3 regions of the Streptomyces sp. 351MFTsu5.1 genome follow, and region 1 is predicted to be linked to each of the others. Evidence: riboswitches for the same ligand, from Rfam matches in the RefSeq annotation. Region 1 holds a riboswitch; each other region holds the start of a gene.

Region 1 (9,386 bases):
GGCACTCCGGCCTGGCACGAACTGCTGACCGTCGAGACGGAGGGCGTCGCCAAGTTCTACGAGACGGTGTTCGGCTTCGAGGAGGAGCCGGTGGTCTCCGCCGACCTCGACTACGTCACCCTCCACGCCGGCGGCCGCCCGGTCGCCGGCCTCCACGGCGTCGGCCACGACCTCCCCCGCGACCGTGGCCCGCACTGGATGACGTACTTCGAGGTCGCCGACGCCGACGCGGCGACCGGGCTCCTGGTGGACCTCGGCGGCCATGTGCTGCAACCGCCCCACGACAGCCCGCACGGGCGCGTCGCGACGGTGGCGGATCCGGAGGGGGCGCGGTTCTCGCTGATCGAGAACCCGCACTGAGAGAGGCGAGAGCCCGCGCGGGGCCCCGGTCACGGACGGGCTCCGCTCCGAGGTCCTCCGTCAGACGTGCGCCCCGGGCTGTTCGACCGGCAGCACGTCCGGGGACAGGGCGGCCGCCCGGGCCGTACCCGAGGTCATGCGGCGGCGGTGGTGGCGACGGCACAGGACCTCGTAGCCGATGTCGTCGGACTGGTTGACGTCACCGACGACCACCTGGGCGCCCTCGACGACCATCTCGCCGCCCACCGTACGGGCGTTGTGCGTGGCCCGGGCGCCGCACCAGCACAGGGCCTCGACCTGGAGGACCTCGACCCGGTCGGCCAGTTCGACCAGGCGCTGGGAGCCGGGGAACAGCTTGGAGCGGAAGTCGGTGGTGATGCCGAAGGCGTACACGTCGAGGTCCAGGTCGTCGACCACGCGGGCGAGTTGGTCGATCTGCTCCGGCACGAGGAACTGTGCCTCGTCCGCGATCACGTAGTCCGCGCGGCCGCCGCGCGAGAGGTGGTCGACCAGGTAGGCGTACAGGTCCTGGCCGTCCTCGACCTCCACCGCGTCGGTGACCAGGCCGAGCCGTGAGGAGAGCTTGCCCTCGCCGGCCCGGTCGTCCCGGGTGAAGATCATGCCCGTCAGGCCGCGCGCCGAGCGGTTGTGCTCGATCTGGAGAGCCAGCGTGGACTTCCCGCAGTCCATCGTTCCGGAGAAGAACACCAGCTCGGGCATGGCGAGTCGAGCACCTTTCGGCGGGAAGGGACGGGGGCGGGCTTCAGGAGCGTACTTCGAGCAGGGGGACCAGTTGCTCGGCGGGGGTCATGGAACCGTGGTTGCCGACCATCGCCGACTCCTTCGGCTCCCGCTCCGAGGCGATGAGCAGGACGTCGTCGCGGGCGGCGGCGATGACGTCTCCGATCCGGTCGTACACCCGCTCGTCGAAACCGTCCGGCGGCCCGAACCAGCCCGCCGCGATGGCCTCGTCCCGGGAGGCGACCCAGAACTGCTCGCCGAGGACCTCGCGCCAGCAGGTCAGCACGTCGTCCGCGGCGCCCGGCACCGCGTACACGTGGCGGGCCCGGCCCTCGCCGCCCAGCAGGGCGACCCCGGCGCGCAGTTCCCAGTCCTCGTCGAAGTCGATGCGGTGCTGCTCGTCGAAGGGGATGTCGAGCATGCCGTGGTCGGCGGTGACGTACAGCGCGCTGTTCGCGGGCAGTTGCTCGGCGAGACGCTGGACCAGGCGGTCGACGTACATCAACTGGCCGCGCCAGGTGTCGGAGTCGACGCCGAAGCGATGGCCCGCGCCGTCCACCTCGGCGTAGTACGTGTACACCAGGGACCGGTCGCCGGCGGCCAGTTGCTCGGCCGCGACGTCCACCCGGTCCTCGCCGGACAGCCGCCCGTGGAAGGTCCCGCCGCTGAGAGCGACCTTGGTGAGCGGGGTGTTCTGGAAGGTGGGCGAGGTGACCTGGGCCGCGTGCACCCCTGCCTGGTGGGCGAGTTGGAAGACGGTGGGGTACGGCTGCCAGACGGCCGGCTTGGTCCACGGCTGCCAGCGCAGCTGGTTCATCAGCTCGCCGGTGGCCGGGTTGCGCACGGTGTAGCCGGGCAGGCCGTGGGCTCCCGGCGGCCGGCCGGTGCCGACGGAGGCGAGGGAGGTCGCGGTGGTCGCCGGGTAACCGGTGGTCAGGGGGCGGCCGGTGCCGCCGCGTGAGCTCCCGAGCAGCGAGGTCATGAAGGGCGCCTCGTCCGGGTGTGCCTTCAGCTGCTCCCAGCCCAGGCCGTCGATCAGGAACACGCAGTTCCGGTCGGCGGGGGTGAGCTCGGTGATCGCGGCGGTCATGTCCGGTACGGCCATGCCGGCGGCCAGCGTGGGCAGCAGGTCGGCGAGGGAGCCGGTGCCGTACTCGGGGACGGGCGCGGTGTCGAGGGCGAGGGGTTCGGGGTGGTCCCAGGCGGCCGGCTGTGCCATCAGCGGGTGACGTCCGCGGTCGCCTCGGAGATGGCCTGCGCGAAGGCGAGCGCCTGGCGCACGGTGTCCGGGCCGTCGCCCGCCTCGCTGACGCGCAGGCTGAGGTCGTCGGCCGTGGAGCTGCCGGTGTAGCCGTGGTCCGCCTCGCAGTTGGGGTCGCCGCAGGCGGCGGGCTCCAGGTCGATGCGGGAGACGGCGCCCCAGCCGATGGTCAGCACGACCTCGCGGGGCAGGGTGCCCGGCTGGTACTGCTCGGGGTTGGCGACGACCCGGCTGACCACGACCGACGAGATCCGGCCGACCTTCACGGACTCCGTGGAGGTGGTGGCGTACGGCGTCGGGGAGGTGCTGTCCGCGGCCTGCTCGTCGGTGTGGCTGACGATGAAGCGGTGGTCGGTGAGGACGAGCACGGTCACGTGCCGGCGCACCTCGTTCTGGTCGAACGTCGTCTCCTGGTGGACCAGGTACGACCGGATCGGCTCGCCGCCGACGGCGGCCTCCACCGCCTCGGCCACGAGGGCCGGGTAGTAGCCGCTGCGCTCGATCGCCGCTCGCAGCCCCTGGGTCGTCGTACTGGTCTTGGCCATGACGTCCATCCTACGGGGGCGCACTGACTGCGAGGCACCGCTCGCCGCAGCTCAGTACGTGGGGAGTGTCCGCGGGCCGAGGTCGTCGCGGGCGGGCGGCGGCGCGAGCCGTACGGAGGCGCCGAGGACGCTCAGGCCGCGCGGGGCGACGACGACCGGCTCCAGGGTGACCGCCACGACCTCGGGATGGTCGTCGACCAGCCGGGACACCCGCAGCAGCAGCTCCTCCAGGGCGGGTGTGTCGACGGGCGTGGAGCCGCGCCAGCCGAAGAGGAGCGGGGCCGTCCGGATCGATCGGACGAGGCTCGCCGCCTCCCGGTCGGTGACCGGAATCAGCCGGTGCGCGGTGTCGCCGAGCAGCTGCGAGGCGGCTCCGGCGAGTCCGAAGGACAGCACGGCACCGGCGGCGGGGTCGATGACGGCCCGGATGACGGTGTCCACCCCGCGCGGGGCCATCCCCTGCACCACGAGCCGCAGTTCGTCGGGCGTGCCGAACAGTTCGGTCAGCTCGCTGTACGCCCGTCGCAGCTGCTCCTCGTCCGCGAGGTCCAGGCGTACGCCGCCGAGGTCGGCGCGGTGGCGCAGGTGCGGGGCGGTGGCCTTGAGGGCGACCGGGTAGCCGAGGGTGCGGGCGGCTTCCGCGGCGGCGTCGGGGGTGGGGGCGGGCAGCGCGCGGTGGACCTCGATGCCGTAGGCGGCGAGCAGCTCGCAGGTCTCGTCGCTGCCGAGGGTGAGGCCCTGCCCGCGTGTGAGCAGGCCGTCGATGAGGGCGGCGGCGCCCTTCTCGTCGACGTTGTCGTACTCGGGCACCTTGCCGGGTTCGGCGGCGTCCCGGCGCCACTGGGCGTACTCCACCACGTCGGACAGGGCCCGCACCGCGCGCTCGGCCGCGGGGTAGGCGGGGATGAGGCGTTCGGAGGTCTCGGGGGCGGGCGGCTCGGCGGGGGCCGGGGCGGCGCGCAGCCGGTCGAGGGCGCGGAAGGGGTGGTCGGCGCGGATCACGGGCGGGAGCGCGGCGGCCTGGGGTGCGGTGCTGGTCGCCGCGGACAGGGCCTCCGCGAGGCCGCCGAGCTCGACGTGGACCACGAGGACGGGCTTGCCGGGGACCTGCTCCGCCGCGGACCTGAGGGCCTCGGCGAGCGCGGCGTCGCCCGCCGATCCCCCGCCGACCGCCGGGATGGCCGTCACGATCACCGCGTCACTGGAGTCGTCGGCGAGCGCGCGCGCGAGGGCCACGTGGAAGTCCTCCGGCGTGGCCGCGGTGGTCAGGTCCAGCGGGGTCGCGGGCTTCAGGCCCTCGGCCACGCACGCGTCGTAGGTGAGCAGGCCGAGCGATTCGGAGTTGCCGAGGATCGCCACCTTGGGCCCGGTGGGCAGCGGCTGGCGGGCCAGCAGCAGGCCGGTGTCGACGAGTTCGGTGATGGTGTCGACGCGGATCACTCCGGCCTGCCTCAGCAGCGCGGACACGGTGGTGTGCGGCAGGCGCGTGGCGCGTACGGCGTGGCCCTGCGGGGCGGATCCGGCGCCCTGCACGACGACCAGGGGCTTCGCCGCCGCCGTACGCCGGGCGAGGCGGGTGAACTTGCGCGGGTTGCCGATGGACTCCAGGTACATGAGGACGACGTCGGTGTCTGGGTCGTCGTACCAGTACTGGAGGACGTCGTTGCCGGAGACGTCCGCGCGGTTGCCGGAGGAGACGAAGGTGGAGACGCCGGTGACGCCGGTGACCCCGCCGCCGCGGCGGTGCAGCCGGGAGAGCAGGGCGATGCCGATGGCGCCCGACTGGGCGAACAGGCCGATCCGGCCGGGGCGGGGGGTCTCGGGGGCCAGGGACGCGTTGAGCCGGACGTCCGGGTGGGTGTTGATGATGCCGAAGGCGTTCGGGCCGATGATCCGCATGCCGTACGCGCGTGCGTGCCGGACCAGTTCGCGCTGGCGCTCGCGTCCTTCGGGGCCGCTCTCGGCGTAGCCCGCGGACAGCACGACGAGTCCCTGCACGCCGTGCGCCCCGCACTCGGCGACCACGTCGGGGACGTGGTCGGCCGGTACGGCGACGACCGCGAGGTCGACGGGGCCGTCGATGTCGCTCACCGAGCGGTGGGCGGGGATCCCGTCGAGGTCCTTCTGCTCCTCGGGGAACGCCTTGTTCACGGCGTACAGGCGGCCCTCGAAGCCGTAGTCACGGATGTTGGCGAGGACGCTGCGGCCCACGCCGCCGGGGGTGCGGCCGACGCCGATGACGGCGACGGAGCCGGGGGCGAGCAGCCGCTGCACGGACCGCGCCTCGGCGCGCTGCTCGCGCGCGTACTGCACGGCGAGGGAGCGGTCGGTGGGCTCCAGGTCGAACTCCAGGCGTACGACGCCGTCCTCGAAGCTGCGCTTCTGGGTGTACCCGGCGTCGGTGAACACCTTGATCATCTTGACGTTGGCGGGCAGCACCTCGGCGGCGAAGCGCCGGATGCCGCGCTCGCGCGCGACCGCCCCGATGTGTTCGAGGAGCGCGGAGGCGACACCGCGCCCCTGGTGGGCGTCCTGGACGAGGAAGGCGACCTCGGCCTCGTCGGCCGGGGCGGAGGCGGGCATGCCGTCCTCGCCGATGCGGTCGTAGCGTACGGTGGCGATGAACTCGCCGCCGATGGTGACGGCGAGTCCCACCCGGTCCACGAAGTCGTGGTGCGTGAAGCGGTGGACGTCCTTGGCGGACAGGCGTGGGTAGGGCGCGAAGAAGCGGTAGTACTTCGACTCGTCCGAGACCTGCTCGTAGAAGCTGACCAGGCGATCGGCGTCGTCGACGGTGATGGGCCTGATGCGCGCGGTGCCGCCGTCGCGCAGCACTACGTCGGCCTCCCAGTGGGCGGGGTACTCGTGCCGGTCCGACGCGCTCTGCATGGGCCCCAGAGTACGGCTCGCGTACGACAACGGCGCGAGGCAGTCTGTGGACAACGCGCGAGCGGGTACAAGGACGGACGCCGGACCGAGGCCGCGGTCCGGCGGCTCACCCCGGGAGGGACATCGGGTCCCCTCCGGAGACGCTTCACGTGTGGGAAACTGGTCTAGACAACCCTGAACACCGAAGGGCAGCATCACATGGCTGAGCGCCGCGTCAACGTCGGCTGGGCCGAGGGCCTCCACGCCCGACCCGCTTCCATCTTCGTCCGGGCCGCCACGGCCGCAGGCATCCCGGTGACGATCGCCAAGGCCGACGGCAACCCCGTCAACGCGGCCTCCATGCTGGCCGTCCTCGGCCTCGGCGCCCAGGGCGGCGAGGAGGTCGTCCTCGCCTCCGACGCCGAGGGCGCGGACGCGGCCCTCGACCGGCTCGCCAAGCTGGTCGCCGAGGGACTCGAGGAGCTTCCCGAGACCGTCTGAGTTCTCCGGGGCACAGCGCGGTAAAACAAGTCGAAGGGCTCGTCCGGATTATCGGGCGGGCCCTTCGCATTTCCCTTTCACGGGCAGCAGAAATACTGCCCCACGAATTTCCCCCTCTTTGTATACGGCGCCTGTGTTAATGCCGCAGGCCCGTCACGTTTACAGGATGTTGCGAGGTCCTCACACGGTCCGCGCGGTCCGCCCCCGAAGTGAGCCGCAGCCGGTGCGCCGCACCCGAGCGCTCGGTGTGCAGTGCCGTGATCGCCCGCGCGCGCTCGCCGTCCCCGCGCGCCACCGCGTCCACGATCGCGCCGTGCTCCGCCCACGACTCCACCGGGTCGGCCGGTGCGTCCACGACGTACATCCAGGCGATCTTGTGCCGCAGCTGGGTCAGCACCGAGGTCATCGCCGGGCTGCCGGAGGCCTGGGCGAGCGTCTCGTGGAACCAGCCCCCCAGGGAGCGCAGATCCTCGCTGTTGCCCCGCCTGGCACGCTCCTGACCCAGCCGGACCAGGCCGCGCAGCACCTTCAGATGGGCCTCGGTGCGCCGCTGGGCGGCCCGGGCGGCGCCGAGCGGTTCGAGGAGCAGGCGCATCTCCAGGAGGTCCGCGCCCTCCTGCTCGGTCGGTTCGGCGACGCACGCGCCCGCGTGCCGCCGCGTCACCACGAAGCCCTCGGCCTCCAGGGTGCGCAGGGCCTCCCGGACCGGGACACGGGAGACGCCGTAGCGGCGGGCGAGCAGTTCCTCGGTGAGCCGGCTGCCGCGCTCGTGGACACCGGCGACGATGTCGTCCCGGATCGCCGTGCATACCGAGTGCGCCGGAATACGCATGTCCGACCTCCGTCTTAATCCCCGCGAAACGTCGCCGATTGACGTGTGTTCAGTGACTCTATTGCAATCAGCGGGAATTTCCGACGGCGGACCGGAATCCGGGGATATTTTTTGGACAAGGGGGCTCCGGAAACGACGAAACCCCGGCTCGGGGAGCCGGGGTTTCGCGGAGATCGCGCGGAGGTCTCGCGCGGAAGCGGTGTCAGACGTTGACGCCGTGCGAGCGCAGGTAGGCGACGGGGTCGATGTCCGAGCCGTAGTCGGGGCTGGTGCGCGCCTCGAAGTGCAGGTGCGGCCCGGTGACGTTGCCGGTCGCGCCGGACAGGCCGATCTGCTGCCCCGGGGTGACCGACTGGCCGACCGAGACGCCGATGGACGACAGGTGGCCGTACTGGGTGTACGTGCCGTCGGCCATCCTGATCACGATGTTGTTGCCGTACGACCCGCCCCAGCCGGCCTCCACGACGGTGCCGCGGCCGACCGCGTGCACGGAGGTGCCGCTGGCAGCGTGGAAGTCGACTCCGGTGTGGCTGCCGGACGACCAGATCGAGCCGCCGCTCTTGTAGCCGGTGGAGATGTAGGAGCCGGAGATCGGGGCGACGAAGGCGTTGAGACGCTTGCGCTCGGCCTCGCGGGCGGCGCGCTCCTTGGCCTCGCGTATCTCCTTGGCCCTGGCCTCGGCCTTGCGCCTGGCCTCGGCGGCCGCCTTCTTCTGCGCGGCGGCCTGCTCCTGGGCCACGGCCTGCGCGTCGATCTGCGCGGCGAGCGACTGGCCGGTGCTGACGACGGGCATGAGACCGCTCTGCTCCACGGCGGTGGCGGAGTTGTCGGCGGCGAGCGCCGGGGCGGCGACAGCGCCGATGACGCCGGTGGTGGCGAGGGCGGCGACGCCCGCGGCGCGGGCGGTGGTGCGCTTCATACGGCTGGGACGGCGGTGCTTCCCGGTGGCGCAGGTGAACGCCATGTGATGGCTGATCCTTTCCTTCCTTCTCGCCTACCGGGTTAGCTGACGGGTTCGGAGCAGGAAGGTCTCCTACGGGCCTCCGCGCGCTGCACGGACGTCCGATTCACCCCAGGGACTTGGTGTGGGTCCCCGGCTCCCCTGGCTCGCGCCGTACGGGGACTCGGCGATGGCTGTCCGGTGCCGCGGGCGCGGCGCAGTGCCTGACGAACAGCCCGGATGACGCTAAGCGGGGCGGGTTTCAAGACCCAAACGGATCACGGTGTTTGTAGCGCATCCCACAGGGCAGACAGGCAACCTCCCACCCAATTCGGACATCTAAGTGACCTGGGTGTCGAAGGGGCCCTGGTGACGCATCCGTCACCAGGGCCCCTCGACGGCACTTGCCCTACTCGGCCGTCACGACCTTGACCTCGCCGATGCCGAGGGCCTCCACGGGCGCCTTGATGGCGGCCGCGTCGCCGACCAGGACCGTCACCAACCGGTCCACCGGGAAGGCGTTCACGACGGCCGCGGTGGCCTCCACGGTGCCGGTGGCGGCGAGCTGCTGGTACAGCGTCGCCTGGTAGTCGTCGGGCAGGTGCTGCTCGACCTGGTCGGCCAGCGTGCTCGCGACGGCCGCCGCCGTCTCGTACTTGAGCGGCGCCACCCCCACGAGGTTCTGCACGGCGACATCGCGCTCGGCGTCGGTGAGACCGCCCTCGGCGAGCGTGCGCAGCACCTTCCACAGGTCGTCCAGGGCGGGACCGGTGTTCGGGGTGTCCACGGAGCCGCTGATGGCGAGCATCGCGGCCCCCGAGCCGTCCGGGGCTGACCTGAGGACCTGCCCGAACGCGCGCACGCCGTAGGTGTAGCCCTTCTCCTCGCGCAGGACCCGGTCCAGGCGGGAGGTGAGGGTGCCACCGAGGCAGTACGTGCCGAGCACCTGCGCCGGCCACACGCGTGCGTGCCGGTCGGCGCCGGTACGGCCGATCAGGAGCTGCGTCTGGACGGCTCCGGGGCGGTCCACGATGACGACCCTGCCGGTGTCGTCGGCGGTCACCGGCGGCACCGGGCGCGGCTGGGCCGCCGAGCCGGTCCAGGAGCCGAGGGTGTCGGCGAGCAGCGCGTCCAGGTCGATGCCGGTGAGGTCGCCGACGACCACGGCGGTCGCGGTGGCGGGGCGTACGTGCTTCTCGTAGAAGGCGCGTACGGCGGCGGAGTCGATGTTCTCGACGGTCTCCGCGGTGCCCTGGCGCGGACGGGACATGCGCGAGTCCGCCGGGAACAGCTCCCGGGAGAGCTCCTTGGCGGCGCGGCGGGACGGGTTGGCCAGCT
Region 2 (9,386 bases), on a different contig from region 1:
GGCCTCCGCCTTCTCCTTCGCGCCGTTGTACTTCTCGGTGGCGGTCTCCGCCTCCTGGTAGAGCTGGTCCACCTTCGCCTTGACCTGCGCGGGCGTGAGCTGCGGCTCGGCGTGTCCGGTCCCGTCGAAGCCCGCCGCGGTCGCCGCTCCGGCGAGGGCGATCGTCGCCGCCGTACGGACCGTATGGCCGCCGGCCGAGCGTTGACGGGGCTTGCGGTGCGCTGCCACGTGGACTGCACGTCCTTTCGTCCGACCGCCGCCCCGGGACCCAGGGACGTACGGACGCCAGGAGGGAGCGGCCGTACGACCGCCTGGGGCGGTGTGCGCGTCCGGCGACGGCCCGCACAGGGGGAGCGGACCGCCGCCGGACCTTCTCGGCGGTGGTGGCCGACTGCCGCCCCTGGCCCGGGCGGCGGTGGGGAGCCGGTCACCTGGTGGAGGACGCTAAACCTGGGTGTGTCCGGGAGGTAACGCGTTGTGCGGAAGTGCCGTCAGGTAATCGACTGGTGACCGAAGGTGATCGTGATCCCGGGGTGCCGCCGTCGACTTCGCGTGGCGCGCTGACCGAAGTCGGGATTTCCTGCCGCTCGGGAGGTTTGGAGTGCTAGGAGCCGCATATATGCAAGATCTCCCGACGGGGGCGGTGTGTGCGCTCCTGAGGGACCGCAATAGGCTCCGGCCCCATGGACGTACTCATCCATCTCTTCGTCGGCCTGCACATCATCGGCATCGCCTCGCTGCTCGGCGGTTTCCTCACCCAGATGAAGGCGATGGGCCAGGGCGCCGCCCGGTTCGTCCCCGCGATGCTGCACGGCGCCGCGACCATGCTGGTCACCGGGGTGATCCTGGTCGGCCTCAACCAGGCCGACGACCAGCACGTCAACAACATCAAGATCGGCGTGAAGCTGGCCCTGCTGATCGTGATCCTCGGACTCGTCTATGTGAAGCGCGACGACGAGAAGGTCGACAAGAGGCTGTTCGGCCTGGTCGGCGCGCTGACCACGGCCAACGTCTTCATCGCGGTCCTGTGGACCTGAGAGCGGCACGCGCCTCGGCGACCGCTCCCACGGCGACGGCCAGCCAGGCCGCCACCGCGATCCACAGCAGCACCTCACCCGGCACCTTCAGCCAGGAGACGTCCACGGCGGCAGCGACCGACAGGGTCGCCGCAGCGGACATGCCCATGGGGAAGACGGTGGCCCAGCGCCGCACGTCGTAGCGCGGCCGCGGCCGCAGGCACTCGGCCACCAGCAGGACGGCGTACCAGACCAGGTCCAGCACCAGCAGCGTGACGGTCACCGCGTGCAGTACGCCCAGGTCGTCGTCGTTCCACAGGTACAGGCGCGCGCTGTCCGCGGCGATCAGCTGCGCGCCGGCCAGCGCCGAGACGGCGAGCGCGCCGCCCGCGATCCAGTGGTCACCGTGGCCCTCGAGCACCTGGCGCGGGTCGAAGCGGAAGAGCGCGACGCCGTAGAGGACCAGACCGAGCCAGAACAGCACGAGCGCGGTGTGCGCGAGCCAGGCCGCCGACTCGGCCGCCGCGAGGGTGGCGCCGAGGACCGCGAGGCCTTCCGTCGCCACGCAGCCCAGGAACACCCCGCCGGGCATCCGCCGCCTCCAGTGGCTCACGACGAACACGATCAGCACCGGCCACAGCAGTGCGGCCAGCGCGAGCAGCGCCTCGGCCAGGGGCTGCCGGCCGAGCGCGGAGAAGCCGGTGCCGAGGACGGTGGTCGCCGCCACCGCCGTCAGGGCGCCCGGCGTCCCGGCCTCGGCGGCCCATCGCGCGCGCTCCCGCAGCAGTCGTACGGCGAATTCGGCGGCCAGTCCCAGCCAGGCCGCGCAGCCGATCACCAGGGCGATCCGGGACAGCGTCGCGTAGCCGGTCAGATGCAGCCCGACCGACAGGATGCCGGTCGCCAGCACGGCGGCCCCGGCGGCGGGCGGGCGCTGCGTCCACCAGACGCGCAGGGGGGAGTACGGGGAGGTACCGGCCATGGACCGATGCTAGGAAGCTCCGCGCAGCCCGCGAGCGGGGCGCGCACGCGCGCGTGGGGGAAATCGCCCGGGCGGGGCGGGCACACGCGCGTGGGGGACATCGCGCGGGCGCAGGCGCCCCGCCCGCGCCACGGGACCTCAGGCCGGTCGCACCACGCTGTGGATCGCCGACTCGCCGTCGTAGTAGATCGACTCCTCGCGGACGTACGCGCCCGGCTTGGGGGCGTGGATCATCATGCCGTTGCCGATGTAGAGGCCGACATGGGTGATGTCGTCGTAGAAGAAGACCAGGTCACCCGGCTGGGCGTCGGCCAGGGAGACCGTGGTGCCGGCGTTGACCTGGTCGTAGGTGACGCGGGGGAGGGTGACGCCGGCGGCCTTCCAGGCGGCCTGGGTGAGGCCTGAGCAGTCGTAGGAGCCGGGGCCGGTGGCGCCCCACACATAGGGCTTGCCGATCTGTGCGCGGGCGAAGGCGAGCGCCTTGGCGGCCCTGGTGGCGTACGAGGAGTCGGTCGCGGTCGAGGTGCCGGTGCCCGGCGTGCTCTCCTGCCGGCCCGCCTCCTGCGCGGCCTTCTCCGCGGCCGCCTGCTGCCGGGCCAGCTCCGCCGCCTTGCGGGCCGCGGCCTCCTGCTTCGCCTTCTCGATCGCCGCGAGGCGGGCCTTCTCCTGAGCCGTCAGCTCCGAGAGCAGCTCGCGCGCGTCGGCGAGCTTCTTCTGGACGGTCGCCTTCGCGGTCTTCAGGTCGCTCTGCGTCTCGGTGAGCGACTGGAGGCTCTGGGAGGCCTCCTGACGCTTCTTCATCGTCGCCGACTGCTCGGAGACGTAGTCGTCGACCGCGCCCTTCTGGCGGCTCGTGAGGCGGCCCATCAGCTGCGTCTGGTCGAAGTAGTCCTGCGGGGTGTCGGCGAGCAGGAAGGTCGCTGTGCCGGGCGCGGCGGCCCCGGTGCGGTACTGCTCGGCGGCGAAGGAACCGAGCTCCTCCCGGGCCTGGTTGAGCTTCTCGGTGCGCCGCGCGACGTCGTCGAGGAGCGTGTCGACCTGCTTGCGCTGCTTGGTCGTCCGCTCCTTGGCCGCGTTGTAGGTGTCGGTCGCCGACTCCGCCTGGCGGTAGAGGTCGTCGACCTTCTTCTCGACCTCTTCGAGACTGGGTTTGTCATCGGCCGGCGCGGCGTTCGCCGACTGGGACAGCAGGGCCACGGAGGTGAGCGCGGCCGTCGCGAGGGCCGGGGTCCGTATGCCTGCTACGCGCGTACCAGCGGGACGCGACTTGCGGTGCGACGCCAAGGGAGGCGACTCCTTCCGTGCTCCGCCTACCGGGTTAGCTGTCGGGTTCGGGCGGGAAGGGTTGCCCTACGGCGCTCCCGTGGGCGGGAGTCGGCCGATTCACCCCGGGGTTCGGTGGGTCCCCGGCTCCGGGCGCGCGGCGGCGCTGCCGGACTCGGCGGAGGCCGCGCGGCCCGGCGACGTTCGCCGGAGGGGGTCGTACGGCCTACCGGGAACGGTAGCCAACTGCTGTGGCCCCTGTGAAGGTTGATGTTCGATATGCCCGATACATTTTCGTGACCTTCGGTCAGGGGTGCGTGGCTGACGGTCGGCGCCGAGTGGTCTGTCGCGGCTCGAGTGCTTTTCCTGAGTGTGACCGCGAGGCGGAGGAAGGGCGGTTCCGGCGGGGCGCGGCGCCTGCCAGCCGGCCGCGGACCGTGACGACACGGCTCCGGAGGGTCGTGGGCCGGCGCCGGACGGGCGGGGTGCGACAGCTGTCGCGGCCTGCGCCCGGGCGCTGAGCGGGCCTGCGCCCGGGCGCTGGGCGTGCCGATTCCGGCGATGTTCTCAGGGCGGCGGCGGGCTGTCAGTGGGGCCCCCTAGACTCGGAGAGCGATGAGCAGCCTCTTTGACGACAGCTTCCTGGCGGACCTCCAGGCCCCTCGCGGGCACGCGGAGGAACCCCCGCCGCCGCCCGAGGACGACCACGTGCCGGAACCCGTTCCGGACGATCTGTTCGGCGGGAAGTTCGACGTGCCCCCGGACCGGGACGCCTACTACCGCGATGGCGCCCCCCGCCCGGTGCTGGACGCGGCCGCGCTCCTGGACGGGCTGAACGAGAACCAGCGCGCCGCCGTCGTGCACTCCGGCACCCCGCTGCTCATCGTGGCCGGCGCCGGCTCCGGCAAGACCCGGGTGCTCACCCACCGCATCGCCCACCTCCTCGGCGAGCGCCGTGTCCACCCCGGCCAGATCCTCGCGATCACCTTCACCAACAAGGCCGCGGGCGAGATGAAGGAGCGCGTCGAGCAGCTCGTCGGCCCGCGGGCCAACGCGATGTGGGTGATGACCTTCCACAGCGCGTGCGTGCGGATCCTGCGCAGGGAGTCGAAGAAGCTCGGGTTCACCTCCTCCTTCTCGATCTACGACGCCGCCGACTCGAAGCGTCTGATGGCCCTGGTCTGCCGCGACCTCGACCTCGACCCCAAGAAGTTCCCGCCGAAGTCCTTCAGCGCCAAGATCAGCAACCTGAAGAACGAGCTGATCGACGAGGAGGACTTCGCCGCCCAGGCCGCCGACGGCTTCGAGAAGACCCTCGCCCAGGCCTACGCCATGTACCAGTCGCGGCTGCGCGAGGCCAACGCCCTCGACTTCGACGACCTGATCATGACGACGGTCAACCTGCTGCGCGCCTTCCCGGACGTCGCCGAGCACTACCGCCGCCGCTTCCGGCACGTCCTCGTCGACGAGTACCAGGACACCAACCACGCCCAGTACGCGCTGGTCAGGGAGCTGGTCGGCACCTCCGAGCACCCCGTCGACGTACCGCCGAGCGAACACGACCTGCCGCCCGCCGAGCTCTGTGTCGTCGGTGACGCCGACCAGTCGATCTACGCCTTCCGCGGCGCGACCATCCGCAACATCCTCCAGTTCGAGGAGGACTACCCGGACGCGGTGACGATCCTCCTGGAGCAGAACTACCGCTCCACCCAGACGATCCTCACCGCCGCCAATGCCGTCATCGAGCGCAACGAGTCCCGCCGCCCCAAGAACCTGTGGACCAACGCGGGCGCGGGTGCGCGCATCACCGGCTATGTCGCCGACACCGAGCACGACGAGGCGCAGTTCGTCGCCGACGAGATAGACCGTCTCACCGACGCGGGCGACGCGAAGGCCGGCGATGTCGCGGTCTTCTACCGCACCAACGCGCAGTCCCGTGTCTTCGAAGAGGTCTTCATCCGCGTCGGCCTGCCCTACAAGGTCGTCGGCGGCGTCCGCTTCTACGAGCGCAAGGAGGTCCGGGACGTCCTGGCCTACCTGCGCGTCCTCGCCAACCCGGAGGACTCGGTGCCGCTGCGCCGGATCCTCAACGTGCCCAAGCGGGGCATCGGCGACCGCGCGGAGGCGATGATCGACGCGCTTTCCCAGCGCGAGAAGATCAGCTTCCCGCAGGCGCTCAAGCGCGTCGACGAGGCGTACGGCATGGCGGCGCGCTCCACCAACGCCGTGAAGCGGTTCAACGTGCTGATGGAGGAGCTCCGGACCGTCGTCGAGTCCGGCGCGGGCCCGGCGACCGTCCTGGAAGCCGTTCTCGAACGCACCGGTTACCTCGCCGAGTTGCAGGCCTCCACCGACCCGCAGGACGAGACACGGATCGAGAACCTCCAGGAACTCGCCGCCGTGGCGCTGGAGTTCGAGCAGGAGTCCGGCGAGGGCGAGGAGACCGGGTCGCTCTCCGACTTCCTGGAGCGGGTCGCCCTCGTCGCCGACTCCGACCAGATCCCCGACGAGGACGAGGACGGCTCCGGCGTCATCACCCTGATGACCCTGCACACCGCCAAGGGCCTGGAGTTCCCGGTCGTCTTCCTCACCGGCATGGAGGACGGCGTGTTCCCGCACATGCGCGCCCTCGGCCAGACCAAGGAGCTGGAGGAGGAGCGGCGGCTTGCGTACGTCGGCATCACGCGCGCGCGTGAGCGGCTGTACCTCACCCGGTCCTCCCTTCGCAGCGCGTGGGGGCAGCCGTCGTACAACCCGCCGTCCCGCTTCCTGGAGGAGATCCCGGCGCAGCACGTCGACTGGAAGCGCACGGGGGCGACCGCCGCCCCCGCGGGGCCGGTCTCGGGCGTCGCCGCCTCGCTGTCCTCGTCCCGGTCGCGATCCTCGGCGTCGGGTGCGTCCGGCTTCGCGACCCGCAGGACCTCGGAGAAGCCGGTGGTCGCGCTCGCCGTCGGCGACCGGGTCACCCACGACCAGTTCGGACTCGGCACCGTGGTCGGGGTCAAGGGCACCGGCGCCAACGCCGAGGCGACGATCGACTTCGGGGAAGCGAAGCCGAAGCGACTGCTGCTGCGGTACGCGCCGGTGGAGAAGCTGTAGCTCCGCGCAAGCGAAAGGGCCGGTCCGGGGGTTCTGCTCCGGGTCCGGCCCTTCGGCGTCGGCGTGCGGCTCGGGTTACGTCGGGTCCAGCCCGTGGCTGCGCAGCCACGGCAGGGGGTCTATGGCCGAACCGCCCGCCGGGTGCACCTCGAAGTGCAGGTGGGGGCCGGTCGAGTTGCCGGAGTTGCCGGAGTACGCGATCGGATCGCCGGCCTTGACCGTCGTACCGGAGGAGACGCGGTAGCTGGAGAGGTGGCAGTACCACGTCTCCGTGCCGTCCTTCGCGGTCACGACCATCATGTTGCCGTACGCGCTGTTCCACTGCGTGCGCACGGTGCCGTCGGTCGCGGCCATCACCGTCGTGCCGTACGACACCGGGAAGTCGATGCCGGTGTGGACGGACATCCAGTTGACGCCGGCCTGGCCGAAGTAGGCACTGAGACCCCGCTGTGCGACCGGGAGCGCGAACTTCGGGCGCAGCCGCTCCTTGCGGGCCGCCTCCTCCGCCGCCTTCTTCTTCTCGGCCACCTGCTGGGCCTTGAGGTCGATGCGCTCCTGGGTACGGCTGGCCCGGTCGGCGAAGTCGTCGGCGCCGGCCGAGAGGCTCTCGAGCTGGGTGTCCAGCTTGTCGTTCGCGACGGACGGCTTGACCGCGGTCGGGTCCGCCAGCGTCTTCGCGGTGCTCTGCTCGCCGCCGGTCAGCGTGCCGACCGAGGCGGCGGCGATCCCGGCGACCCCCATGACACACGCCGAGGGAACGGCGATCGTCAGCAGCGCGGAGCGCTTCGCGGGCATACGGCGGCGGGAGCGGTTGGCGTTGCGGGCGGCGACGCGGGAGCCCGGGGCGGGCGTCGCCGCGGCCGAGGGAGCCTCCTCCTGGTCGTCCAGGAGCCGGCCGTCGATGTCGTGCACGGCGGGCATCTCGCCGGTGCCGGTGAGGGCGGCGTCGATGGACTCGCCCTCGTGCGAGGTGTGTTCGGCGTAGCCGTCGCCGTCGCCGTAAGGATTCGCCTCGTCGTACGCGTGGCCTTCGGCGTAGGCGTGGGTCTCGTCGTACGGGTGGCTCTCGTCGTACCCGGCCTGCTCGAAAGCGGTCGTCGCGTGCGGGTCGGCCGCCGGGCCGTCGGAGTTCCACTGCGTGGCGTCGTACGCACCGGTGTCGAAGGCCTGCGTGCCCCATTCCCACTGCTGGGTCCGGTCGGCCTGGTGCGCGGCGGGGTCGAGCTGCTGCCAGGCGCCGGCGTCCCACTCGCCGCTGTGGTCGGGGCCACCCGACTGCGGGGGGATCGCGCCGAGGTGCTGCTGGTCGCCGCCCCACTGCGTGGCGTCGTACGCGCCGGTGTCGTAGGCGGCGTGGTGCTGGGCCGCGTACATGTCGTAGTTCAGGGTCTGGTGGCCGCCGGTGTTCCACCGCGTGGCGTCGTACGAACCGGTGCCGTCGCCCGGCATGTTGCCGAAGAGCGGGTCCGCCTCGAAGGTGCCGGTGGCGTTTGAGGCGTCCGGGCCAGGGAAACCAGTGGCGTCATAACCGCCGTACGTGGTGAAGTCGCCGTACTGGGCCTCCTGGGAGCCGTACGACGCATAGGGCGACGAGTCGGCGTCGGAAGCCGGAGCCGGGGTGGTCATTGTCCCCGACGGGTGACGGTCGTTCACCAACTTCTCTTTCGCCTCGACAACAGGGGCTGCCAGAGCAGTGCGGCGACTGTACCCGGCGGTACGCGGGCGCGACAATCTTCAACTGGTTTCGGGCGCGCAGGAAACGGGCATTCGGCCGTGTTTCGGGGGAGTGCGGGCGGGAGTTTGGCCCTGTGTTCGAGAGTTGTTCGATGTCGGTCGGTGACCTGAAGGCTGTCTGCGGGCTGTTGACGCCCTGTCGAAGCCCTGCGCCAGCCGCCCGTTATGGCTCTTACAGCCGTTACAGCCGTTACAGCCCTAACGGTGCTTACGGCCGTTACGCCACGGTCAGTCCGCCGGTGCGGCCCGCCGTCTCCTCTCCGGGGTGTGCGGTGTCGAGCACCTGCCGTATGCCGCTCGCCACGGCGGGGTGCACGGGCAGGGCGAGATGGCCGATCCCGCTCACCCGGACGTTCTCCGCCATCAGATCGGCGTGGTCGATGCACGCGGCATCCAGCGGGTCCATCAGGTGGTCCAGGTCGCTCCAGAAGCTGACGAAGTGCGTACGGCACCCCGGCGCCGGCTGGGTGAGCTCCTCCAGCAGCTCCGAGCCGGGGCGCATCTGGCGCACGATCGGGTGCGCGTTCGCCAGCGGCGCCACCCGGGTGCCGGAGTGCGGGGTGCCGAGGGTGACCAGCGTGCGGACCCGGACGTCGCCGCCCAGGCGCTGCACGTAGTACCGGGCGATGAGGCCCCCGAGGCTGTGCCCGACGACATCGACCTGCCGGCTGCCCGTGCGCTCACAGATTCCCTCGATGTGCCGGCCCAGCAGCTCCGCCGCGACACGGATGTCGCAGGTCAGCGGGGAGTAGTTCAGGGATTCGATCTGCTGCCTGCCGTGCTGGGCGAGGCTGCGGCGTAGAAGTACGAACACGGAGCGGTTGTCGATGAAGCCGTGCAGCAGCACGACCGGCGGCTTGGCCTCGGTCGGCAGCTGGGCGGCGCCGTCCTCCGGGGAGGGGAGTGAGGGGAGCGAGGAGCGGCGCTCCTGGACGATGCCCGAGGGGTAGAGGAGGAGGTGGCCCGCGAGGATCGCCATCTCCAGCGCGGTCGCTTTCAGGAGGGCCATGGAGAGTCCCGCCAGTCTGCCGGGCAGCAGGCGCTGGCAGAGGGGGAGAAAGGGCAGCGCCGCCTTGGTGACCTTCATGGCCGACCTCCTGTCGGCACACGGGAGGACAGCTCCGTCCCCCGTGTGCGCTCGTGGGGAGCCGCGGCGAAGGTCGTCATCGGCGTCGACGGAGCGCGAGTGGGGCGCGCGAGGCGGGTGCGGCGTGCGGCGCGGGTTCCGGGGCGCCGGACGGTCCGGCGGTGCCGAGGAGGTGTGCGGTGCTGTTGTTGCTGTTTGTACCTGT
Region 3 (9,386 bases), on a different contig from region 1:
CGGAGCCGGACAGTAGGGGCCGTACGACTCAGTCGAGCAGGCGCTCCCGCAGCCGCTCGCGGATCTCGGGGGTGAGGCCGAGACCTTCCTCCAGGTAGGTGTCGACATCGCCCCAGCTCTCCTCGATGGTCTCGAATGCGGCCTCCAGATATGCGGCGCGCGCTTCGAACAGCGGGCTGAGCAGCTCCATGACCTCGGGGGAGTACGCGTCGGCGGAGGTGCTGGTGCGGCGGACCTTGTAGCGGCGGTGCTTGGCGTTCGACTCCAGGTAGTCGGCCACGATCGCCTCGCGCTCCACGCCCAGGGCGAGCAGGGTCACCGCCACGGCCAGGCCCGCGCGGTCCTTGCCGGCCGCGCAGTGCATGAGGGCGGGGACGCTGTCCTCGGCGAGGGAGCGCACCACCTGGGAGTGCTCGGCGGTGCGCTCCTTGATCATCGTGCGGTAGGAGCCGGTCATCCGCGCCGCGGCCTTGCCGTCGCCGAGCAGCTCCCGCAGCTGCTCGATGTCCCCGTCCCGGACCATCTTCCAGAACCAGGTGCCCTCCGCCGGGTCGCTCAGCGGCAGATTCACATTGGTGACGCCCGGCAGCTCGACGTCGGGGCCCTCCAGCTTCTGGTCCGCCGCGTTGCGGAAGTCGAAGATCGTGTGCAGGCCGAGCGAGGACAGGAAGGCGGCGTCGTCCTCCGTCGCGTGCGCGAGGTGGCCACTGCGGAACAGCACCCCGTACCGCACCCGACGTCCGTCCACCGTCCGCAGTCCGCCCACGTCACGGAAGTTGCGGACTCCGGCGAGCTCGGGTTCGGTCGACGGGATCTGCTGCGTCACGGGGGCTCCTCCCAGCCGGGCACCGTCGGCGCTGCTCGTCGACGGGCACGCTCTCGACCATACGACATGGCTTCCTGGGGCAATGAGTTGTCCACAGGCCTGGCAATCGGGTTGTCCACAGGCGTTGCAGCAGGGGCCCCCGGCCATTGATGATGTTGCTGCCTGAGCGCACCTGTTGGCACCTGTTCGAATCTGTGAGGGGCACCACCATGCTGGAGATCGCCGAGAACGGCCGTACGTGGATTCTGTCCGGGCCGGCCAGCAGTTACGCCCTGCACCTCACCCCCGAGGACGAGCTGCTGCATCTGCACTGGGGGCCCCGGATCGCCCTCGCCGACGCCGAGGCGCTCGCGGTGCGCCCGCTGCCGGAGTACTGGCCCTTCGAGTCCCGGCTCGACGGGCGCGAGGAGTACCCGGTCGAGGGCGGCCCCCGCTTCACCCGCCCCGCGCTGTCCGTGCGCACCGCCGAGCGCCGCGGCACCGAATGGACCTTCGAGGCCCATGACACCGAGGGCGACGAGCTGCGGCTGCGGTTCCGCGACGGCGGCCTGGCCATCACCCTGCACTACCGGATGCGCCACGACGTCCTGGAGCGCTGGGTGACCCTGGTCAACCAGGGCCCGGACCCCGTCGAGCTGCTGCGCGCCGACTCCGCGACCTGGACCCTGCCCGACCGCGAGGACGGCTGGCGGCTCTCCCAGCTGCACGGCCGCTGGGCCGCCGAGTCCCTGCTCACCCAGACCCCGCTCACCTACGGCGAGAAGGTCATCGGCAGCCGCCGCGGCCACACCGGCCATCAGCACCTGCCCTGGGTCGCGCTCGACACCGACGCCACCGAGGAGCGCGGCGAGGTCTACGGGGCCGCCCTCGGCTGGTCGGGGTCCTGGCGCATCGCCGTCGCCCAACTCCCCGACGCGCGCGTGCAGATAACCGGCGGTGCCGGCTACGACGAGTCCGGCCTGCTCAGCCTGGGCGGGGGCGAGTCCTTCACGACGCCCGTCTTCGCCGGACTCTGGAGCGACGGCGGTTTCGGCGGCGCGAGCCGGGCCTGGCACGCCTACCAGCGGGCGTTCGTCATCCCGGACGCCGACCAGGACCGGCCGGTGCTGTTCAACTCCTGGGAGGCCACCAACTTCGACATCTCCGAGGAGCAGCAGGGCGCCCTGGCCCGCCGGGCCGCCGCGGCCGGGATCGAGCTGTTCGTGGTCGACGACGGCTGGTTCGGCACCCGCACCAGCGACCGGGCCGGGCTCGGCGACTGGAGCCCCAACCCCGACCGCTTCCCTGCCGGTCTCAAGCCCCTCGGCGACTCCGTGCACGCGCTCGGCATGCAGTTCGGCATCTGGGTCGAGCCGGAGATGGTCAACCCGGACAGCGAGCTGTACCGCGCCCACCCGGACTGGGTGCAGTACCAAGAGGGACGAAAGCGGACGGAGTTCCGCAATCAGCTCGTACTGAACCTCGCGCGCGAGGACGTCCAGGAGTACCTCTGGGAGCAGCTCGACACCCTGCTGTCGAGCGCCCCGATCGACTACGTCAAGTGGGACTTCAACCGCTGCTTCACCGACGCCGGCTGGCCCGGGGACCCCTACCCGCAGCGCCTGTGGGTGGACCATGTGCACGGCTTCTACGCCCTGCTGGACCGGCTGCGTGCCGCCCACCCCGGCGTCGCCTTCGAGTCCTGCTCGGGCGGCGGCGGCCGGATCGACCTCGGGGTGCTCAGCCGGACCGACCAGGTGTGGACCTCGGACAACACCGACCCGCTCGACCGTCTCGCCATCCAGCACGGCTTCAGCCAGATCCACCCCGCGCGCGTGATGGCCGCCTGGGTCACCGACAGCCCCAACACCCAGCTCAACGACCGTGTGAGCTCGCTGAGGTTCCGGTTCGTCAGCTCCATGGCCGGGGTGCTCGGGGTTGGGGGCGACCTCACGGAGTGGTCCGAGGAGGAGCTCGCCGAGGCCCGCCGCTGGGTGGACCTCTACAAGGAGATCCGGCCCGTGGTCCAGCGTGGCGACCAGTACCGGCTGCGTCCTCCGCGGGGCGGGCTGAGCGCGGTGCAGTACGTCCTCGGCGAGGAGACGGTCGTGCTCGCCTGGCTTCAGGCCCAGCACTACGGGGAACCCGTGCCGGCGGTGCGGCTGCGCGGGCTCGACCCGACGGCGTCGTACGAATGCCTCGAAACGGGCGAAGTTCACCGAGGGGCCGTATTGCTGCATCACGGACTTCGCACCGGTCTGCGGGGTGACCTCGATGCGGCAGTTTTCCGGCTGCGCCGCATCTAGGGCTTCTGTCCGAATTGCTGGGTTCTTTCCAACTCCTTCCGAAGTGCGGGATCTTGGGAATTCGTGACGTGAGGAGCGTCATATCCGTGACGGTGTGTCGCACGGCATGTTCACGTAATCCGCATAATTCCCAAGGGGGTTTGCGTGGGTGACGGGCTTCCGATTGACGCAGGGTGACCGGTAATCCCCATAAGGGATCAAGGGGAACGCATTCCCGCGGAACCCCTCACTTGTCCCTTTGCGTCTTGCTCGTTTACGTTCGCCACCGATCCGGTCGGACGCCCAATCCTGCCGCCGAACGGATTCCGCACACACTCACCCGTGACGGCAGGAGCGGGGGACCCACAGGCAGTACCGCCTGTTCCGGTCTCCGGAACAGGCTTGGGGTTTAGCCGCGTCCCGACGCGGCCGGGCATCTCCAGCTCGCACCCGACAGCTCACCTCGCAGGCGCCGGAGAGGAATTCGTCATGCCCGCGAAGGGTAAGCACCGCCGCCCGAAGTCCCAGCGCTTCACCCGCTCGATAGCCGTCGCCGGCACCGGAGGCGCCGCGCTCGCGCTGCCGCTGATGGGAGCCACCGGCGCCCACGCCGCCACCTCGCAGTCGGTGCCGGAAAAGGCAGTTCAGTCGCTTCCGGTCACGCAGAAGACCGCCGAGAAGTCGGCCGAGAGGACCGCCGCCAGGAAAGACACCGCGAAGGCCTCGACCGTGCGCACCTATTCGGTGCGCGTCGGCGACTGCCTCTCGGAGATCGCGGACGAGCAGAATGTCGCCGGTGGCTGGAAGAAGCTCTATGCCGACAACCGCGAGGCCGTCGGCGACGACCCCTCGCTGATCCACCCCGGCCTGAAGCTGTCGATCGGCAAGAAGGCGGCCCCGGGCGCGACGAAGACCGGATCCCCGGCCAAGTCGTCCGCCCCGAAGGCATCTTCCCCGAAGCCGGAGAAGGCGGAGGCGAAGCCGGCGGCCGCGACCCAGAGCTCCGGCAGCTCCAGCGGCTACACCCTGCCGGTCACCGGCGCCACCATCGGCACCGGGTACCACGTGGCGGGTGCCATGTGGTCCAGCGGCTACCACACCGGCGTCGACTTCGTCGTGCCCACCGGCACCCCGCTCAAGGCCGTCGCCGCGGGCACGGTCGTCTCCGCGGGCTGGGGCGGTGCCTACGGCAACCAGGTCGTCATCAAGCTGAACGACGGCTACTACGCCCAGTACGCCCACCTCTCGCAGCTCTCGGTGTCGGCCGGTCAGACCGTGTCCGAGGGGCAGCAGATCGGTCTCTCCGGCGCCACCGGCAACGTGACGGGACCGCACCTGCACTTCGAGATCCGCACCACGCCGGACTACGGCTCGGACGTGGACCCGGTCGCCTACCTCCGCTCGAAGGGCGTCGCCGTCGGCTGACCCCGCCCCTGTGCCACCGAAGGCCGGACCCCGATCCCCGGGTCCGGCCTTCGGTGTTCGGTAACGACTTCCGGGTGTGGCGGTCGCATCGCCAACAGTGGTGATCAGGGACCTATTCCTGGTTTGGCCAACACTTTAGGAGTGGCTTATCTCACCGCACGTCAAGGTCTTCCTACGGTCGCGTAGGTCACATTCGAAGGTGAATCATGAACCGCTGTGGCAGACGATTCGAAGAATGACAGCAGATCAGTGATCGGGTCGTACGTGGCGGTGGGGGACAGCTTCACCGAGGGCGTCGGCGACCCCGGCCCCGACGGGGCGTTCGTCGGCTGGGCCGACCGGTTCGCGGTGCTCCTCGCCGACCGGCGGCCCGAGGGCGAATTCAGGTACAGCAATCTCGCCGTGCGCGGAAAGCTGCTCGACCAGATCGTCGAGGACCAGCTTCCGCAGGCCGTCGAACTGGCACCGGACCTGGTGTCGTTCTGCGCCGGCGGCAACGACATCATCCGGCCCGGCACCGACCCCGACGAGGTCGCCGAGCGCTTCGAGCGGGCCGTCGCCCGGCTCACCGAGGCGTGCGGCACCGTCATGGTGACCACAGGCTTCGACACCCGTGGCGTGCCCGTGCTCAAGCACCTGCGCGGCAAGATCGCCACGTACAACGGCCATGTGCGGGCCGTCGCCGACCGGTACGGGTGCCCGGTGCTCGATCTGTGGTCCCTGAAGACGATCCAGGACCGGCGGGCCTGGGACCACGACCGGCTGCACCTGTCCGCGGAGGGGCACACGCGTGTGGCGCTCCGTGCGGGGCAGGTCCTCGGCCTGGAGGTCCCGGCCGACCCCGACCAGCCATGGCCACCGCTGCCGCCCCGCGGCCCACTGGACGTGCGGCGCGACGACGTCCACTGGGCACGGGAGTTCCTGGTGCCGTGGATCGGCCGCCGACTGCGCGGGGAGTCCTCCGGCGACCATGTGACGGCCAAGGGCGTGCTCTCCCCGGACGACATCAAGACACGGATCGCTTCGGTGGCCTGAGTGCAAGAGCACGGGGCGGGTTAGCTGGGACAACCGGGCTACGGCGTAGGGGCCGGGCGACGGGAGTTCCAGCGCTCCGTTGGCCGTCCGGCGCCGGGAGTTGTCCGGCGGCCGGGCCGGCCGGCGGCGGCGACGGGTGGTCCGCAGTGTGCGGGCTCGTGGCTACGGCTACGGCGTCAACGTCGTCCTGTCCAGGCCCAGTTCGCGGGCCAAGGCCTCGTCGACCCACTCCTGGGCGCGGGTCCGGGGGACCGCTCCGGCGTAGGACGTCAGCTGTACGGCGAGGCCGTCCAGGAGGGCCGTGAGGCGCAGGGCCGTGGCCTGTGGGTCCGGGCAGTGGAACTCGCCCGCCGTGACACCCTCGGCGATCACCTCCGCAAGGGCTGCCTTCCAGCGCCGGTCGAGATCACGGGTGACCTCCTGGAGGGCCGGTTCGCGCAGCGCCACCGCCCAGCCCTCGATCCACAGCCGCCACCCCTTGGCCTGGCCCGTCGGGGCGTACCAGCGCACGGCCGAGCGGAGCCGGCGCAGGGCGCTCGTGCGGCGGCCGAGGAGCTTGCGCAGATGCGCGAGATCGTCCTCGGCGGCGAAGGTGAACGCGGCGGCGACCAGCTTCTCCTTCGTCGAGAAGTGATAGAGCACCAGGGCGTTGCTCACCCCGAGCGCCGACGCCACGTCGGCGATCCTGACGGCCGCCACGCCCCGCGCCTCGATCTGCTCGATGGCCGCCCGCAGCAGCTCCTCGCGCCGCTCGGCCACTGTCAACCGCACTCTCGCCACGAGCTCACCCTAATCCGTCGGCCCGGAGCACACCGCCCGGCCGGGGCGAGGTCAGCGGTACCAGCCGAACCGCTCCGCGATCACCGGCAGCCGGTCCGCGACCAGCGCGTGAGCTGCGGCGCGCGGCGAGGTGCCGTCGGCCTCCGCGCGTGCCAGCATCTGCTCGACCAGGGCGCGCATGGAACGCCGTATGTGAGAGAAGGCCGCGTCCGCGTCGGCGTCGATGTCACCGAACAGGGTCCACCACCACCAGGCGTTCGTCCCGGAGTTGACCACCACGTCCGGCAGCACGGTGACCCCGCGCGCGGCCAGCATCGCCTCCGCCGCGGGCAGGACCGGCATGTTGGCGGCCTCGACGATCCAACGGGCCCGGATCCGCGCCTGGTTGCCGGTGTCGATCGCGTACGAGACCGCCGCGGGCACCAGCACCTCCGCGTCCGACGACAGCCAGGACTCGCCGGGCAGTTCACGGTCGGCGGGACGCAACACGGAGCGGTCCACGGTGCCGTAGGGATCCCGGGCGGCCAGCAGCGCCTCGACGTCGAGGCCGGCGGGATTGTGGATCGTGCCCTTGATGTCCGCGACGGCCACCACGGTGAGCCCCGCGCGGGTGAGGAAGCGGGCCGTGGCCCCGCCCATGGTGCCCAGCCCCTGCACGGCCACGCGCGTGCCCGCGTACGGCACCCCGGCCCGGTCCAGGGCCGCGAGCGCCGACTCGGCGACCCCACAGCCGCCCGCCAGCTCGTCGAGACCGATGCCGTCCACCTCGACGGCGAAGGCGTCCGCGAGCCGCCGTCGGGCCGCGGTCGCGTCGTCGAGCAGCGGGTAGACCGCCTGGATCGAGGAGACAAGGCCGGCCTCGGCGGCCGCCCGGTCCACCAGGTCCTGGCTGAGACCGAGATCCTCACCGGTCGTCCAGAGGCTCTCGACGTACGGGCGCATGGCGCGCAGGTAGCGCACGAGCAGTGCGTACGCCTCCGGGTCCCGGGGGTCGCAGTCGATGCCGCCCTTCGCGCCGCCCAGGGGGACGTACCGTGCGGCGGGGTCGTAGTGCAGCGCCTCCTTCATGGTCATGCCGCGGGCGAGGCCGGTGACCTCCTCCAGGGTGCAGCCCGGGCGCATCCGCAGACCGCCGCTGGCGACACCCCGCACCAGCCGGTCGACGACCAGGAAGCCATTGCGGCCGGTGACGTGGTCGGTCCAGGTGAGCGACAGCAGGGGGGTGGTCACGCGGGCTCCGGGGCGGCTGAAGGGTTACTGAACGGGGAGTCAGTATTGACATCGGGGTCCGTGCTGTCAACGTGAGGTCGGGTCCCCTGTCAACGTGAACCCCTCCTGCGGCGTCCTTACGCATGTGACCGGGCAGACCCCGGCACTGTCAGAGGGGCGGACCATAATGGATGCCTCAGCTTCTCCACCTGGAGGTACCGTGACCGGCTTCCGTTCCCTGAGCTCCGGGCTCCGCGCGGTGCAGCCCGCGGCCTTCGGTGCGGACCCGAGCGGCGAGCGCATGGCGCGCATCCGCAGATCCCCCCACTTCAAGGACGGCGTCTTCCAGAACCCGGGCGGGAACCCCACGCGGACCCGCCCCGACGCCTCGCCGCTGGACTTCGCCAAGGTCTTCTTCGACAGCGACAGCCGGCCCCGGCGCGCCCCCGAAGGCCGGATCCCGGTGCACCCCACGACCCTCGCCGACCTCTCCAGGCCGCCCGCCACCGGGCTGCGGCTGACCTGGATGGGCCACTCCAGCGTCCTCGCCGAGATCGACGGACGCCGGGTGCTGTTCGACCCCGTCTGGGGCGAGCGCTGCTCCCCGTTCCCCTTCGTCGGGCCCAAGCGGCTCCACCCGGTGCCGCTGCCGCTCGCCGCGCTCGGCCCGGTCGACGTGGTCGTGATCTCCCACGACCACTACGACCATCTGGACATGCCCACGATCAAGGCACTCGCCGGGACGGACACGGTGTTCGCCGTGCCGCTCGGGGTGGGGGCGCATCTCGAGCACTGGGGCGTGTCCGCGGACCGGCTGCGCGAGCTGGACTGGCACGAGTCGACCCAGGTCGCCGGGCTGACGCTGACGGCCACGCCGGCCCGGCACTTCTGCGGACGCGGGCTGCGGAACACCCAGCACACGCTGTGGGCCTCCTGGGTGGTCTCCGGCGAGGAGCACCGGGTCTACCACAGCGGTGACACCGGCTATTTCGACGGCTTCAAGGACATCGGCGCGGCCTTCGGGCCCTTCGACGCCACGATGATCCAGCTCGGCGCGTACTCCGACCTGTGGCCGGACATCCACATGACCCCCGACGAGGCACTGCGGTCCCATCTGGATCTCCAGGGCGGGGACGCGGCGCAGGGGGTACTGCTGCCGATCCACTGGGGGACGTTCAATCTCGCGGCCCATGCGTGGGCGGAGCCGGCCGAGCGGACGATGCTTCTGGCGCACAAGGCCGGGGTCGCGATGGCTTCGCCGCGGCCGGGGGAGCCGTTCGAGCCGGGCGCGGTGCCGGTGGTCGACCCGTGGTGGCGGGCGGTGGCCAAGGCGCCTGTCGGGGGATGGGACGCGTTGCCCACGGCGGCGGGGGAGCCGGAGGCCGTGCTGGAGGGCTGAGGGCTCTGCCGGCCGGGCTCCGTTGCGAGGCTGAGGGCCGGGGCCTGAGGGCTGGGGCCTGAGTTCGGGTGGTGTGGGGTGTCGGGTGCTTGCGGCGGTGATGATTCCGCCGGGGGCGCGCGGCACCCCTTTGTGATGCGCACTTTCGGGCGTGGCGGGGGCGGCGGCGTTGTCCCTCATGGACACGCTCAGTGACGTTCGGGAAGGCTTGGGCCAATGGTCTGGCAGGGCTTTGCCGGGCGGTCGTCCTCGAAAAGGCGGCTGATGTGATGACCGGGGTGCGCGTACGTCCCAAGGTCTCGTCGTGCGCTTCTGAACACCTTTGACCAGGGCTGATCGGTAATCACTCGTTCGAGCGCGGCTGTCCGATCGGCTTGTCGGTCTGTCGTGCGAAGCCTCATACCAGAGTGGGACGCCTACCGGAGGACTTTGTCAACTGCCGCTCGCA

Evidence for each region. A riboswitch is a leader RNA that binds a small molecule or an ion and turns the genes downstream of it on or off. The one in region 1 is predicted to bind cyclic di-AMP.
Region 2: another riboswitch for cyclic di-AMP. It lies ahead of H295_RS0112595 (C40 family peptidase); the one in region 1 lies ahead of H295_RS0130765 (M23 family metallopeptidase).
Region 3: another riboswitch for cyclic di-AMP. It lies ahead of H295_RS0110970 (M23 family metallopeptidase); the one in region 1 lies ahead of H295_RS0130765 (M23 family metallopeptidase).

Annotation. Positions count from the first base shown of each region.
Region 1 covers NZ_KB911790.1:127,142-136,527, reverse strand. The annotation lists gene H295_RS0130800 (VOC family protein) at 1-360, shown strand, start outside; gene H295_RS0130795 (thymidine kinase) at 421-1,080, opposite strand; gene H295_RS0130790 (alkaline phosphatase family protein) at 1,124-2,320, opposite strand; gene H295_RS0130785 (DUF5998 family protein) at 2,320-2,916, opposite strand; gene H295_RS0130780 (bifunctional GNAT family N-acetyltransferase/acetate--CoA ligase family protein) at 2,959-5,796, opposite strand; gene H295_RS0130775 (HPr family phosphocarrier protein) at 5,995-6,276, shown strand; gene H295_RS0130770 (GntR family transcriptional regulator) at 6,413-7,108, opposite strand; gene H295_RS0130765 (M23 family metallopeptidase) at 7,311-8,072, opposite strand; cyclic di-AMP (ydaO/yuaA leader) riboswitch at 8,086-8,248, opposite strand; gene H295_RS0130760 (M16 family metallopeptidase) at 8,458-9,386, opposite strand, start outside.
Region 2 covers NZ_KB911779.1:115,972-125,357, reverse strand. The annotation lists gene H295_RS0112610 (NlpC/P60 family protein) at 1-228, opposite strand, end outside; gene H295_RS0112605 (hypothetical protein) at 684-1,037, shown strand; gene H295_RS0112600 (tellurite resistance/C4-dicarboxylate transporter family protein) at 1,015-1,998, opposite strand; gene H295_RS0112595 (C40 family peptidase) at 2,137-3,282, opposite strand; cyclic di-AMP (ydaO/yuaA leader) riboswitch at 3,291-3,437, opposite strand; gene pcrA (DNA helicase PcrA) at 3,877-6,360, shown strand; gene H295_RS0112585 (M23 family metallopeptidase) at 6,436-7,986, opposite strand; gene H295_RS0112580 (lipase family alpha/beta hydrolase) at 8,312-9,181, opposite strand.
Region 3 covers NZ_KB911778.1:288,661-298,046, reverse strand. The annotation lists gene H295_RS43120 (DUF6126 family protein) at 1-16, shown strand, start outside; gene H295_RS0110980 (tyrosine-protein phosphatase) at 29-826, opposite strand; gene H295_RS0110975 (alpha-galactosidase) at 1,036-3,111, shown strand; cyclic di-AMP (ydaO/yuaA leader) riboswitch at 3,414-3,575, shown strand; gene H295_RS0110970 (M23 family metallopeptidase) at 3,580-4,515, shown strand; gene H295_RS0110965 (SGNH/GDSL hydrolase family protein) at 4,765-5,550, shown strand; gene H295_RS0110960 (TetR/AcrR family transcriptional regulator) at 5,719-6,330, opposite strand; gene H295_RS0110955 (glutamate dehydrogenase) at 6,382-7,560, opposite strand; gene H295_RS0110950 (MBL fold metallo-hydrolase) at 7,760-8,938, shown strand.